3 regions of the Kineosporia succinea genome follow, and region 1 is predicted to be linked to each of the others. Evidence: riboswitches for the same ligand, from Rfam matches in the RefSeq annotation. Region 1 holds a riboswitch; each other region holds the start of a gene.
The links. A riboswitch is a leader RNA that binds a small molecule or an ion and turns the genes downstream of it on or off. The one in region 1 is predicted to bind S-adenosylmethionine.
Positions count from the first base shown of each region.

Region 1 (4,641 bases):
TTGATGCCGACCATCGCGATGGCGGCAGCCGTCATGACAGCGATGCACAGGGCCTTCAACGGCCCCTTGCGACCGGGTAGCTTCGATGCCGCGAAAACACCCGACGCCTCCAACGTGCCGATCACCGAGAGTGACCCGACGACGTTCAGGTGGACGCGAGTCGCAACCTCCCAGGCATGCGTTGCGGCCGCAGCGAACAGCAGCCCCGCGACCCCCCAGACAAGGAGCAGCCTGGCCGCCCGAGCACCCAGCTCGGCGATGAAGTCGATGACCCGCTCGGGCACGCTCTACCTCCTTCCCGGCCAGGGTTCGGTGGGCGGCATGGGCACGTCATCCGGGAGCTGGACCGAATCGACCTGCGTGTAGGTCGATTCGACGTCGTCTTCCCTCAGGCTGTGAACCCAGGTGCCGACGATCGCGCAGTCCACGAGGATCAGGGCCACAGTCACTGGGGTTCCCCACCAGTGCCGCCGCGGTGCGGGTTGCAGCATGAGTCCTCCTTTTGGCATGGGGGTAGCCACGAATGGCGTGCAGGTGGGTTGGGTCAGGCGGCGATCGACGGGTCGAGCTGCTCCGCCTCGGCGCGCGTCAGGTCTTCGACGCAGCTGATCTTCACGGGGTGCTCGCGACGTCTCATCGTCAGCTGCCCCTTGGCGGTGATCCAGTGCATGAACAGGTTCTCGTCGTACATGCGGGCGGCCACGCGTCCGCTCCAGGCGACCTCGCCAGGGATCAGGGCATCCACCAGGCGACGGCCGAAGTTGTGGTCCCGCATCTGGAGGTATACCTCACCGCTGGCGTCGATCGACACGGTGGTCAGTGGGTCGTCGTCCGCTCCCATCAGGTCTTCCATCGCGGCCAGGACCCGCACCAGGACAATGCTCAGTTCGGTGGGAGTTGGCCTCCTCAGCTGGTTGTCGTCATTCACGCCGCAGCACTCTCCTGTCGGTGCTCGTGCGGGCAACGAGTCCCAACGGCCGGCGTGGGCCTGGCGTCGCAGAGAGGCCTTCCTCCGCCGCTGCACTCGATCTGACTCTCCTCGTAGGTGACCCAGCGATGCGCACGGAACACCAGGTGGTCGCCATCGGGAACAAGGCCCACCTGCTTGGTCCTGCCGCAGTTCGGGCAGGGGAACGTCGCTTTCGCAGCCTTCCCCCGACCGACCCACGTCGACTTCGGCACCGGGACGTGAACTGGTTCGTCGAACAGCGGGACATCTTCGAAGCTCACGCTGCCACCGCCTCCGGCAGGGCCCGGAAGACGATCTCAATGCCACCCACCGGAATGGTCAGCTCAGTCCACGGCTCGTCGACTCCACCCAGAAGACAGACCGCGCGGAGGATCTCGGTCTTATCGGCGCTCAGCTGCGCTCCGTCGAGACCGTCCCAGAGCTGGCGCCAGTCGATCTCCAGGTGCTTGCGGTGCATCGCGTCGCGGGAGACCACGATGGCGTCCTGGACGATGGGCAGGCCGAGGAGTTCGCCGCCGCAGTAGTCGGTGAGCACGTCCACGGCCCACCACTCGTTGCAGGGCCACGCCTTCCGCTCGGCCGTCCGGTAGAGGCAGTCGATCAGCGACTTCACGGTCATGACTGCGCCTCCTCCCGACGCGTCGCTCCCTCTCCAGCGGCCTCGGCCTGGTGGACGAGGGTTTCGGTGATCGCTGGGTCCGACGGTGCGGGCAGCGGGTTCGCCAGTCGGTAGCGCCGCTCGGCCGCGATCTCATCGTGGCCCCGGTTGGCGACACTGAGACCCCAGTACAGGAGCCCCGCGCCCGCCGGGATGCCGATCAGCATCAGCCAGCCGCTGTGGAAAGCGATGTAGATGAGGGCGACGCCGGCGAAGGCCAGGAGCGCCCCGGTGCCGACCAGGCGGTGCTGCGGGCTGACCTCACGGGCCTGGGTGAAAAGACGCTTCACTGTTACTCCTTCGGGAAGACCAGGAAGTGGCAGAGCCATTTGCCCGTGGGCAGTCCGGCGGGGATGTGGCTGGGGTCGGGGACGATGTCGAAGTTCTCGTGCCCCAGTTCGCCCACTACGGCGATCGCGGCCAGAAGTCGGGCCACCAGCAAGCTTTCGCCGATCCTGGAGATCGTGAAGATCGGTCGACGCTCTTTGGTTTCGACGGTCGCGGCACTCACGCTGCGACCTGATCGGCGTACGGGTCGCCAGCAACGAGCGCGGCAACGGCGGCGTCGCAGACGTTCCAGGGGCCGCGCAGCTTGCGGCTGGCGGGGAGCTGGCCGGAGTAGATCCAGCGCAACACCGTGGATTCGTCGCGCCCGACCGCTCTGGCGACATCGGGGACCTGCATCGGCTGCACCTCCTGATCTTCATGTAAGTCCTGCACTTCTTTAAGCACACAGTACATACATGAAGATGGAAGAGGCAACCCATTCCTGCGACCATGTACCGCAGGTGCATATATGCAGGAGGAGCGAGTGGCGGGAAAGAACGATGTGGCGGAGACGATCCGACAGGGGATCGTCGACGGGGAGCTGAAGCCGGGGCAGTCCATCGGCTCCATCGACGCGACCGCACAGAAGTACGAAGCGAGCGTCGGCGCCACTCGGCTCGCCTTCCAGGAACTGGTGCAACAGGGCTACCTGGTGGCGCGCGGACGGGCTGGGCACTTCGTCGCGGACACGATCCCCGACGATCCCGTAGCTGCGCTTCCGCGCCGGTTGTCGACCGATCGACTGGAGTCGATCGAGGAGAAGCTCGACGACGCCCTCCCCTTACTCCAGGACATCATCAAGCGACTGGACCGCTTGGAGCGTCGCCAGAAGTAGCGCCCGCAGGGGAAGCCAGGAGCACCCCGTCCACCCATTGCCGAGGCAATACGCTGGCCTCCTGAAAGGGCTCAAACTGGGCTCGAAACGGAGATAAAGCGCATGATCAGGCGGCAGCAGAAGCTGCCTGACCTGCACGAACGGCGTCTGCACAGGTGGACGGGGAGCGAGCTACTCGGGTTCGAGTCCCCCCTCGCGCACCAGCAGTGCTGTATCCCAGCACCGGGCGGCGACACCCGCTGTCACCACCATTTCAACACGAGTGACATGTGCCACAGGCCTTCAATGGCGGACGCTCCGGTCGCCGACCGATTCCCGGCTCACCACAGGCGTTTACGCCCCTCGGGCGAACCCGGGCCCGCCCGCGTCTCGCAGAGCGAGACCTGGGGGATCACCCCTTGAGCGTTTCCAGAACGTCACCTAACGTGGACGCAGGTCATGAGTGCCAGCGCATAGCCCCGGCTTGCTGGCCGGCAACCCTCCTCCGCGGTGGGGTGCTCCGGGTGAAGACCTGGCGGCGGCCGAACCCGGTCCGCTGCAAGCGCGGACCCGGACGGCATCGGGTCCCAGATCCGAGGAGCACCGCCATGTCTGCGTCCACCTTCCGCAACTCCCGCTACCGCCAGACCCAGGGTGTGGCCACCCCGGCCGGCGGCATCGCCACGTACACCTCCCCCGAGGCCGCCCGCGCGAGCGCCCCCGCCCGGCTCCCGATCGGCCCGCTCCTGCCCGTCGTCGGTGGCAACCTGGCCGCGCCGCTGGCCGGTGATGGCACGCCGGGCACGACCGGCCGCACGGCCCGGGCCGTGAACCTCGACTACGCCGCGAGCGCCCCCGCCCTGCAGGCCGTGGCCGATCACGTGGCCGAGGTGCTGCCGTACTACGCCAGCGTGCACCGCGGCGCCGGTTACGCCTCGCAGGTCAGCACGGCGCTGTACGAGAGCGCCCGGCAGACCGTGGGCGCGTTCGTCGGGGCCCGACCGGGCGACCTCACGATCTTCACGCGCAACACCACCGACGCGCTGAACCTGCTGGCCGCCTCGGTCCCGCAAGACGGTCCGGGCGCCGGCGAGGTGATCGTGCTGGACGTCGAGCACCACGCCAACCTGCTGCCCTGGACGAGTGGCGCGCACCGGCTGATCCCGACGGCGGCCACGGTGGCCGAGACGGTCGCGGCGCTGGAGGCCGCGCTGGCCGAGCGGCCGGCGGCGCTGGTCGCGGTGACCGGATGTAGCAACGTGACCGGTGAGATCCTCCCGGTCGCTGAGATCGCCCGCATCGCGCACGCTCACGGCGCCCGCATCGTGGTCGACGGCGCCCAGCTGGTGCCGCACCGCCGCGTCGACATCGCGGCGCTGGACATCGACTACCTGGCCTTCTCGGGCCACAAGCTCTACGCCCCGTTCGGTTCCGGCGTGCTGATCGGTCGCTCCGACTGGCTGGACGTGGCGCCGCCGCACCAGCTCGGGGGTGGCGCGGTGCGCGCGGTCAACGCCGAGGGCCGGGCCACCTGGACCACCGGGGTGGCGCGGCACGAGGGCGGTACCCCCAACGTGCTCGGCGCGGCGGCCCTGGCCGCGGCCTGCCGGGCGATCGCCGAGCTGCCCGAAGGTGCGATCGAGGAGCACGAAGCGGCTCTGTCCGAGCGGCTTCTCGAGGGTCTGGAGTCGATCCCGCAGGTGCGCGTGCTGCGCGCGTGGTCGGACAGCACCGAGCGGGTCGGCGTGGTCGGCTTCACGGTCGAGGGTCACGAGGCCGCCCGGGTCGCCGTGTACCTGTCGGCCGAGCACGGTGTCGGTGTGCGCGACGGCAAGTTCTGCGCGCACCCGCTGCTCAACCGGCTGGGCGTCA
Region 1 covers NZ_JAUSQZ010000001.1:1,130,944-1,135,584, forward strand. The annotation lists gene J2S57_RS05080 (hypothetical protein) at 1-284, opposite strand, end outside; gene J2S57_RS05085 (hypothetical protein) at 288-491, opposite strand; gene J2S57_RS05090 (hypothetical protein) at 545-928, opposite strand; gene J2S57_RS05095 (hypothetical protein) at 1,227-1,589, opposite strand; gene J2S57_RS05100 (hypothetical protein) at 1,586-1,918, opposite strand; gene J2S57_RS05105 (hypothetical protein) at 1,921-2,139, opposite strand; gene J2S57_RS05110 (MerR family transcriptional regulator) at 2,136-2,312, opposite strand; gene J2S57_RS05115 (GntR family transcriptional regulator) at 2,425-2,790, shown strand; SAM riboswitch class IV at 3,225-3,340, shown strand; gene J2S57_RS05120 (aminotransferase class V-fold PLP-dependent enzyme) at 3,378-4,641, shown strand, end outside.

Region 2 (4,641 bases), 230 kb from region 1:
GGGCGCTCCGACGGCCAGCGGGCGGTAGAAGTCCTTCGGGCTTCTCATCCCCCGAGGGTAGACAGTGCCCCACCGGCCGGACAGGGCCTGCGCTGTGCGCAGGGTCACCGGCCGTCCCGTAGCCCTGCGGCTTGCGCGGCCGGCGCCGGCCCGAGGACGGCAGCCCGGGCAGCCCGCGCCGGGCGTCACCGGAGACGGGAGAACCGGGACGTCAAAGATGCGGAAGCGGCGGAACCGGGGACGATTCAAGGGCGTTGTCCACGACAGCATGCTGCCCTCTAACCGCGAGTAGGTTGAACCGACATGAGCATCCAGCCACCCGCCACGCTGGTGGGCCAGGCCGTCGTCTGCGGCATCGCCGTGGCCGCCGCCCGCTTCGTGCCCGTGCCCCTGCTCGACGACGCGATCCGGCTGCGCGCCACCCAGGTCGCCGTCGTGCGCACCCTGCGCGCGAACGACCGCACCTACGCGTCCAAGCAGGTCGCCGCCCTCTACGAGGGAGCCGACGGTGGCATCTTCTCCGACGCCGCGAAGTACCTGCGCTCGGTCCCCCGCCGCGTCGTCCTCTTCCCGGTCCGCAAGTACGTCGCGATCTTCGGTGCCGTCAAGGGCGTCCCCACCGACGTCATGAAGGTCGTGCTGCTGTCCCGCGTCATCCACCGCAGCCTGCAGCAGGGCCGGCTCACCGAACCCGGCGAGGACGAGGCGAAGGCCCTGCGCCGCGCCTACGACGAGGCGCTCAAGGGCATGGACCTCTCCCTGCTCAAGGCCGCGATCGCCGACGGCCTGTCGCAGGGCCGCAAGCTCACCCCGGCCGCCGTGAAGTTCGCCCGCGGCACCTTCGCCAAGCCCGGCGCGACCGACGAGACCGACGCTGCCGACCTCAGGCCCGACGGCGAGGTGGGCGAGAGCGCCGAGCGCGTCGAGGAGGCCCTGAACCGGCCCGAGATCCAGCGCATCCTGGAGCGTTTCGACGAGCAGTTCGAACGGGCTCTCGAGAACCCGCAGAAATGAGAGACGACGTGGGCACCCCGGGTGCCCACGTCGTCCGTCATTCTCGAAAAGGGTTTACAGGTGGATGCCGCACTCCGACTTGGCCCGGCCCGCCCAGCGCCCGGCGCGCGCGTCCTCGCCCGGCGCGACCGCCCGGGTGCAGGTGGAGCAGCCGATCGAGCGATATCCCAGCTGCAGCAACGGATTGCTGAGCACCTCGGGGTGCGCGTCCTGGTAGCTCTCCACGTCGTCGTCGGTCCAGGCCGCGATCGGCGCGAGCTTCAGCAGGTCCCGCTTCGCGTCCCAGCGCACCACCGGCGTGTTCGCGCGGTCGGGGGACTCGACCCGGCGAAGACCCGTGGCCCAGGCCCGGTATCCGCGCAGTGCGTTGTTCAGCGGGGCCACCTTGCGCATCTTGCAGCAGGCGTCCGGGTCGGTCTGCCAGAGCTTCCCGCGCTTGGCCTCGTGCTCCTCCACCGACTCCTTGGGCCGGATGCTGAGCATGCGCAGCGGGTACGAGGCCTGCACGGCCTGCGCGGTGCCGATCGTCTCGGCGAAGTGGTATCCGGTGTCGACGAAGAGCATGTCGGTGCCCGGCACGGCCCGCGAGGTCAGGTGGGCCAGCGCGGTGTCACCCATCGACGCCGTGATCACCAGGCTCTTGCCGAAAGCCTTTCCGGCCCAGCCCAGAACGGTGAGCGGGTCGGCACCCTCGAGCACCGAGTTGGCCTCGGCCGCGAAACCTTCGGGGTCGTTCTCCAGGGCGGCCGCGACGTCCTCGGGCCGGCTGATCAGGGATCCGATCATTGCTGTCACTCTCCTAGGCGGGAGCCCGCATGAGTGGATGACGTTTCAGGAATGGGGGAATCGAGCTGCGCCGGCTGGTGCAGTCCGTGAAAGCTCAGGCTGAACAGGCGAAGACAGCTCCGGCAGTGCCAGCCGCCGCGGGTGAGACCCTCGACCGTGCCGCTCGCGACCGGTCGCAGGTCTTCCTCAGCGCAGAACGGGCAGCAGTACGGAACCGCTCTCGTCGTCTCGCTCACGCCAGATCGGCCTCGTCGGCCCGGATCACCCAGGCCGCGAAGGTCTCGTCGTCCTTGCGCTGAGCGATCCAGCGGCGCACGAGACGCTCGACGTAGTCGGGCAGGTCGGCCGCCGTCGACTTCAGGCCCCGGACCTTGCGGCCGAACCCGGCGTGCACGCCGAGCCCACCGCCAAGGTGGATCTGGAAGCCGTCGACCGTTTCGCCCTGCGGGTCGGCCGGATTCGGCAGCTGGACACCCTTCAGGCCGATGTCGGCGATCTGGGCGCGGGCGCAGGAGTTCGGGCAGCCGTTCATGTTGATCGACAGGCTCGGCCCGTCGAGCGTGAACAGTTCCGGCACGTCGGCCAGCCGGTTCTCCAGCTCACTCACCAGCGTGGTCGCGGTCGACTTGGTCGCCGTGATCGCCAGCTTGCAGAACTCGATCCCGGTGCAGGCCATCGTGCCCCGCCGGAACGCGGAAGCCCTTGCGGAGAGCCCGATCTCCTCGAGCTCGTCGAGCAGGTCGGGCACCTTGGAGGCCACCACGTCGAGGATCACGATCTTCTGCTGCGGCGTGAACCGCAGGCGGTTGCTGCCCGCCTTCTCCGCCGCGTCCGCCAGCTTCGCCAGCACGGTGCCGCTGACCCGGCCGACGACCGGGGTGATCCCGACGTAGAACTTGCCGTTCTTCTGCCGGTGCACCCCGACGTGGTCGTGCCGCGAGCCCGCCGGGAGTTCCGGGGCGGGGCCGTCAATGAGCTTGCGCCCCAGGTACTCCTGCTCGAGCACCTCGCGGAAGACCTCCGGGCCCCAGTCGGCCATCAGGAACTTCAGGCGGGCCCGGTTGCGCAGACGGCGGTAGCCGTAGTCGCGGAAGATCTTGATGACGCCGTGCCAGACCTCGTGCACCTCGTCGAGCGGCACCCAGGCACCCAGGCGCTTGGCCAGCATCGGGTTGGTGCTCAGGCCCCCGCCGACCCAGAGGTCGAAACCCGGCCCGTGCTCGGGGTGGTTCACGCCCACGAAGGCGATGTCGTGGATCTCGTGGGCCACGTCCTGGCTCGGGTTGCCGCTGATGGCCGTCTTGAACTTGCGCGGCAGGTTCTGCAGTTCCTCGTCACCCACGAAGAGCTCGCGGATCTTGAGCAGCGCCGGCGTCCCGTCGATGATCTCGTCGGCGGCCACTCCGGCGACCGGCGAACCGAGGATCACGCGCGGCGTGTCACCGCAGGCATCGGTGGTGATGAGGCCCGCATCGCCCAGACGCGACCAGATCTCCGGCATGTCCTCGATCCGGATCCAGTGGTACTGGATGTTCTGCCGGTCGGTGACGTCCGCGGTGTCCCGCGCGTACCGGGTGGAGAGGTCGGCGAGCGTGCGCAACTGGTTCAGGTCGACGGCGCCACCGTCGGTGCGGACGCGGAGCATGAAGTACTCGTCGTCCAGCTCGTGCGGCTCCAGCGAGGCGGTGCGTCCGCCGTGGATCCCGGGCTTGCGCTGGGTGTAAAGACCCCACCAGCGCATCCGGCCCCGCAGGTCGTCACCCGGGATGCTCGCGAAACCGCCCCGGGCGTAGGCGTCGATGCGCTCACGCACCGCGAGACCACCCTCTTCCGCCTTCCACTTCTCGTTCGGCGTCAGAGGGGTGGTCTCGCCCAGGGCCCACTGTCCCTCCGAGCGCTTCGGCTTCGGCGGGAAGACGGTACCGGCGCCGGTCTGGGCGGTGTCGGTGCTCACGAGTGGTTCCTCCGGGATTGACTGACGGCCTTGAAGGGGTGACGGGCGGTAGCGGGCACACCCCATGACCGCGCGCATCACCCGATCGGCCGTATCCGGCGGACAGGGACGATCGGTGACGTTGTGGTCTTCGGTGGGCGAGCGGCGGATCTGGACGGTTACTACCGACAGGCGGCGCTGGCGGTCCGCAGCAGATCGACGTAGGCACGCCGGGTGAGGCTCTTCACGGTCGCTCTCGTGACCGTGGAACCTCCGGGCGGTGGCTGCGCTCGCATGTTCTCCTCCATCGGTCCTGGCGGTAGCACCGGCCCCGGCATCTGCTGGATGTCGGGTGGTTGCTGCGGCGTCGTCGAGCCAGGTCTCTCAGCCGCTCTGGATGGTTTTCTTGACCGTACGTTCACATAAGGAGATCGTCAATCGGCAAGTCCAGGATTTGGGACGACCAAAGCGAGGCTTTGGTCTCCGGTCGTGAACCCGTCCTTCGAAAACCTGCAGTCCGCACGCCTGATTCCCCGTACCCGGCGGTCACCTGAAAGAGCCGGGCCGTTACGGAGTGGTGTCGCTCACATGAGGGCCCGATGTGCCGACCCGCGTCGCTCCGGATACTCGAAGCGATTCGGCCGTACCGAGGGCGGGAGTGCGCGATGGGGCGTCTGCAGAGCACCGAGGGCCTGAGCGAAGAGCAGCGGGAGATCCTCAAGGCGGTGCGGGTCTTCGTGGACGAGCGGATCCTGCCGGTGGCCACCGAGCTGGAGCACGCCGACGAGTACCCGGCCGCGATCGTCGAGGGACTGCGGGAGATGGGCGTCTTCGGCCTCATGATCCCCGAGGAGTACGGCGGTCTGGGCGAGTCGCTGCTGACCTACGCACTCGTGGTGGAGGAGCTC
Region 2 covers NZ_JAUSQZ010000001.1:1,359,184-1,363,824, reverse strand. The annotation lists gene J2S57_RS06105 (HpcH/HpaI aldolase/citrate lyase family protein) at 1-48, opposite strand, end outside; gene J2S57_RS06100 (hypothetical protein) at 304-1,014, shown strand; gene J2S57_RS06095 (phosphoadenylyl-sulfate reductase) at 1,069-1,800, opposite strand; gene J2S57_RS06090 (nitrite/sulfite reductase) at 2,033-3,820, opposite strand; SAM riboswitch class I at 4,035-4,137, opposite strand; gene J2S57_RS06085 (acyl-CoA dehydrogenase family protein) at 4,399-4,641, shown strand, end outside.
Region 2: linked by a shared signal. The riboswitch ahead of J2S57_RS06090 (nitrite/sulfite reductase) and the one ahead of J2S57_RS05120 (aminotransferase class V-fold PLP-dependent enzyme) in region 1 are both predicted to bind S-adenosylmethionine.

Region 3 (4,641 bases), 800 kb from region 1:
AGGCGATGTACGCGGCCAAACGCGCGGGCGGCGACTCCGCGATGGTCGGTTAGGGCGTCCATACCGAAAAGCACGCCCGAAGGGCCGGATCGGTTGTCACCGGGCAGCAGGTTTTTTCGGGCTCCTCGCGGTTCGCCGCCGTGTGATCCTTCCCGTCGACCGGCCTTCCACCCTTTCGACCCCTCTAGTCCCCGGCGGTGCCGGACGACCTGAGGGGTATGGACACGGCCCGTCGGGAGCCGTCGGCGGGTGCCCTGGCCCCGTCCGGCGCGCCACGCACCATCACCCTCCTGACGGCCACGCTCGCCTTCGGCCTGGTGCTGATGTTCGCGCTGTCGCTGCTCTTCGCCTCCGACCCGACCGGGCGCTGGATGCGGGGTGGCGGTGACGCGACACATCCGGCCCTGCCCCAGGACGTCGCGAGCGGGCCGCTGGCCTCACCGGCACCCGCGCCCTCCGGCACCGGCGGCTTCAAGCTGCTGGAGTACCAGGACGACGGCTCCGGCGAGCCGGTTCGCTGGGACCCCTGCCGGCCGGTGCACTACGTGGTGCGGACGCAGGGAGCCCCACCCGGTGGGCAGCTGGCGGTCGAGCGGGCCGTTGCCGAGGTGGAGCGGATCACCGGCCTGCGGTTCACCTACGACGGCACCACCGCGGAACCGCCCACGGTCGACCGGCCGTCCCAGAACCGCGAGCGCTACGGCGAGCGCTGGTCACCGGTGCTGGTGGCGTGGACCGACCCGGCCGAGTACCCGCACATGAAGGGCTACGCCGGTCTGGGCGGCCCGGACACGGTGACGGGCTCCGGCCCCGGTTCGCGGCGCTACGTCAGCGGTGTGGTCTACCTCAACGCCGAGCACCTCTCCGAGGTGGCGACCTGGGCCGACGGGCAGGAACGCATCGACGCCGTGGTGCTGCACGAGTTCGGGCACGTCATCGGCCTGGACCACGTCGACGACCCGGGGGAGCTGATGTACCGCACGCCCACCGCGCAGTCGCACACCCACGGGTTCGAGGTCGGTGACCGGCGGGGTCTCGCCGAGCTCTCGGGCGGCCCCTGCTTCCGCGACTTCTGACGGACCTTCCCCGACGCGACCTTCCGCACCCAGCCCTTCCCCAACCCGACCTTCCACACCCAGGCTTTCCACAACCCGGCAGGAACCCCGGGTTGTCCACAGAGGGCCTGCGGAGCCGGTTCCGGGGAGGTGGGCGCGGCCAGTCTCGAGGCATGTCCTCCGACCTCACCGTGAACGAAGCCGGGCCCGCCGACCTGATCGCGGCCGTCTGGTACACCCTCGGCTTCCGGCCGCTCAACAGCCTGGTGCTCGTCTCGCTGCACGGCTCGCGCGGGCGGGTCGGCTCGATGCTGCGGGTCGATCTGACCCCGGCCTGGCTGGGGCCGGCCGGGGTGGTCCAGGTGCTCGACTCGGCGATCGATGCGCTGAAAGGCCCGGCCGCCGCCATGTTCGGGGTTCCGCCCGAGCCGGAGGGCGAGCCGCCACCACCCGGGCACTTCGGGCGGCCGGTGCACGACAACTGGGTGTCCGGCGATCTCCCGCCCGATCCCGACGAGGATCTCCCGCCCCGGGTGGTCGCGCTCGTCGCCACGCACGACGCGCTGTCCGTGCCGCCCCCGGCGGTGATCCGGGCGCTGCCCCACCGCATGCTGAAGGCCGGGCTGTGGCTGTACGACGTCATCGGCATCACGCCGACGGGGTTCCGGTCGCTGCGCTGCCCCGACGAGTCGTGCTGCCCGTCGTCGGGCCGGCCGCTGAGCCAGGTGGAGACGAGCCGGGTCGCCGTCGCCCACGTGCTGCGCGGCGACCAGCTCGCGGCGAGCGAGGAGGACATGATCGCCGACATCGGGCGCGCCACCGACGATCCGGGGGCTTCGCCGACGCGAGCCGGTGGCTCGCGGGAGCACGACCTCGGGGTGGAGGGTGAGAGCGGCGGTGCCCAGGCCGGGCCGGCCGACATCGGTGAGCGGGCCCGGCGCCTCTGGTGGCGCACGTGGAGCGCGCTGCTGGGCCACGCCGAGGGCTGGAGTTCCGACGAGCTGCAGGTGAGGTCGCTGAACGACCCGTTCCTGCGCGACGCGATCTTCGTGCGGCTGGCCGCGGCACCGGGAGAGTTGCGTCAACGGCTGCTCGGTCAGCTGCTGGCGGGCCGGGCGGCGCCGAACCTGTCCGACCACTGGGAGGAACTGTTCAGCGAGAAGCCCGACCGGGTGCTGCTGAACCGGGGCGAGGAAGTGCTGGCCGCCCTGGCCCGGCGCAGCACGGCGGCTGAGCGGGGGCCGGTGCTGACCGTGCTCGCTCTGCTGGCCTGGTACCGGGGCAACGGCGTGCGCACCCGGCTGCTGATGGAACGGGTGCGCGAGGAGAGCCCGGACCTGCCGGGCGCCCTGCCGAGGCTGGCCGAGCTGGTCGAGATGCTCTGCATCACCGGCACGGCACCGCCGTGGGTGGAGCTGCCGGGCGACCGGCAGGGCGGATGACCAGCACGACGACGGCCCAGGTCGAGGGCGGGAAGGCGGGGAAATGACGTTGATCACGCGTGCCCGGCGGGTGGGTCCAGATTCTGAGACGGCACGTGCCAACCCGCGTTCGCTCAATTACTGTGCAGATCCAGGTCATGAGTACCAGCGACAAGCCCCGGCTTGCTGGTCGGCAACCCTCGTTCCGCGGTGGGGTGCCCCGGGTGATGACCAGGTTGTCGCTGCGGCGACAGCAAGCGCGGTCGACGCCAGTCGACCCGTCTCGATGCCGGCGGGCCTGCGTGCCCGCCAGGGCACGGGTCTGCCACCTGTGCCCCTGAGCTTGGAGGTACACGGATGAGTGACGGCTGGTCGTTCGAGACCCGGCAGATCCACGCCGGTCAGACCCCCGACCCGGTGACCGGCGCGCGGGCGCTGCCGATCTACCAGACCACGTCGTACGTGTTCAAGGACACCGAGCACGCGGCGAACCTGTTCGGGCTCAAGGAGTTCGGGAACATCTACACCCGGCTCAACAACCCCACGACCGACGTGGTTGAGCAGCGTCTGGCCAGCCTCGAGGGCGGTGTGGGCGCGCTGCTGGTGGCGTCCGGCCAGTCCGCCGAGACCCTCGCACTGCTCAACGTGGCCGAGGCCGGCGACCACATCGTGGCCAGCCCGAGCCTCTACGGCGGCACCTACAACCTGTTCCACTACACGTTCCCGAAACTGGGCATCCAGGTCAGTTTCGTGGAGAACCCCGACGACCTGGCCTCCTGGCGGGCCGCGGTGCGCCCGAACACCAAGGCGTTCTTCGGCGAGACGATCTCCAACCCCAAGCAGGACGTGCTCGACATCGAGGGCGTCGCCGGGGTGGCGCACGAGGCCGGGGTGCCGCTGATCGTCGACAACACGGTCGGCACGCCCTACCTGATCCGGCCGCTGGAGTGGGGTGCCGACGTGGTCGTGCACTCGGCCACCAAGTACCTGGGCGGGCACGGCGGGGCGATCGCCGGTGTGATCGTCGACGGCGGCCGGTTCGACTACACGGCCGACCCCGAGCGGTTCCCGGGCTTCAACCAGCCCGACCCGAGCTACCACGGCCTGGTCTACGGGCGGGACCTCGGCGTCGGCAGCGCGCTCGGGGCGAACCTGTCCTACATCCTCAAGGCGCGCGTCCAGCTGCTGCGCGACCTCGGCCCGGCCGCGTCACCCTTCAACGCCTGGCTCATCGCCCAGGGCCTGGAGACGCTCAGCCTGCGCGTCGAGCGCCACGTGCAGAACGCCCAGGCCGTGGCCACCTGGCTGCAGGGCCGCGACGAGGTGGAGTCGGTGGCCTACGCCGGCCTGCCCAGCAGCCCCTGGTACGAGCTCGGGCAGAAGTACGCGCCGAAGGGAGCGGGCGCCATCGTGGCGTTCGAGATCCGCGGCGGGGTGGACGCGGGGCGTGCCTTCGTCGACGCGCTCGAGCTGCACAGCCTGGTCGCGAACATCGGCGACGTGCGCAGCCTGGTCATCCACCCGGCCAGCACCACCCACAGCCAGCTCACCCCCGAGGAGCAGCTGGTCACCGGTGTCACGCCGGGGCTGGTGCGGCTGTCCGTCGGCCTGGAGAACGTCGCGGACATCCTCGCCGACCTCGAGGCCGGGTTCCGGGCGGTTAAGGTCAGCTGAATCCATTGATTACGCAGGAGGTTTCCGTGCCCGCCACGCCGCCGGCATCCGGTGCCTGGCGGGCCGGGGACCCCGCGGGGGGCCGCCGCTTCGCCCGCATCGGTGACGTCTCGCTCGAACGCGCCGGCCGCCTCGAGAACGTCGAAATGGCCTACGAGACCTGGGGCACGCTCTCACCCTCGGGCGACAACGCGGTGCTGGTCCTGCACGCCCTCACCGGCGACAGTCACGTCACCGGTGACGCCGGTCCCGGCCATCCCACGCCGGGCTGGTGGAACGGCCTGATCGGGCCGGGCCGCGAGCTCGACACCGACCGCTGGTTCGTCGTGGCCCCGAACGTGCTCGGCGGCTGCCAGGGCAGCACGGGCCCGTCCAGCCCCGACCCGTCCTCACCCGAGGGGCGTCCCTACGGCAGCCGGTTCCCGTATCTCACGGTTCGCGACCAGGTGAACGCCGAGCTGGCGCTCACCGAGGTCCTCGGCATCGACAAC
Region 3 covers NZ_JAUSQZ010000001.1:335,764-340,404, reverse strand. The annotation lists gene J2S57_RS01575 (GGDEF domain-containing protein) at 1-53, shown strand, start outside; gene J2S57_RS01570 (matrixin family metalloprotease) at 219-1,076, shown strand; gene J2S57_RS01565 (DUF4192 domain-containing protein) at 1,229-2,497, shown strand; SAM riboswitch class IV at 2,631-2,742, shown strand; gene J2S57_RS01560 (bifunctional o-acetylhomoserine/o-acetylserine sulfhydrylase) at 2,834-4,150, shown strand; gene metX (homoserine O-acetyltransferase MetX) at 4,177-4,641, shown strand, end outside.
Region 3: linked by a shared signal. The riboswitch ahead of J2S57_RS01560 (bifunctional o-acetylhomoserine/o-acetylserine sulfhydrylase) and the one ahead of J2S57_RS05120 (aminotransferase class V-fold PLP-dependent enzyme) in region 1 are both predicted to bind S-adenosylmethionine.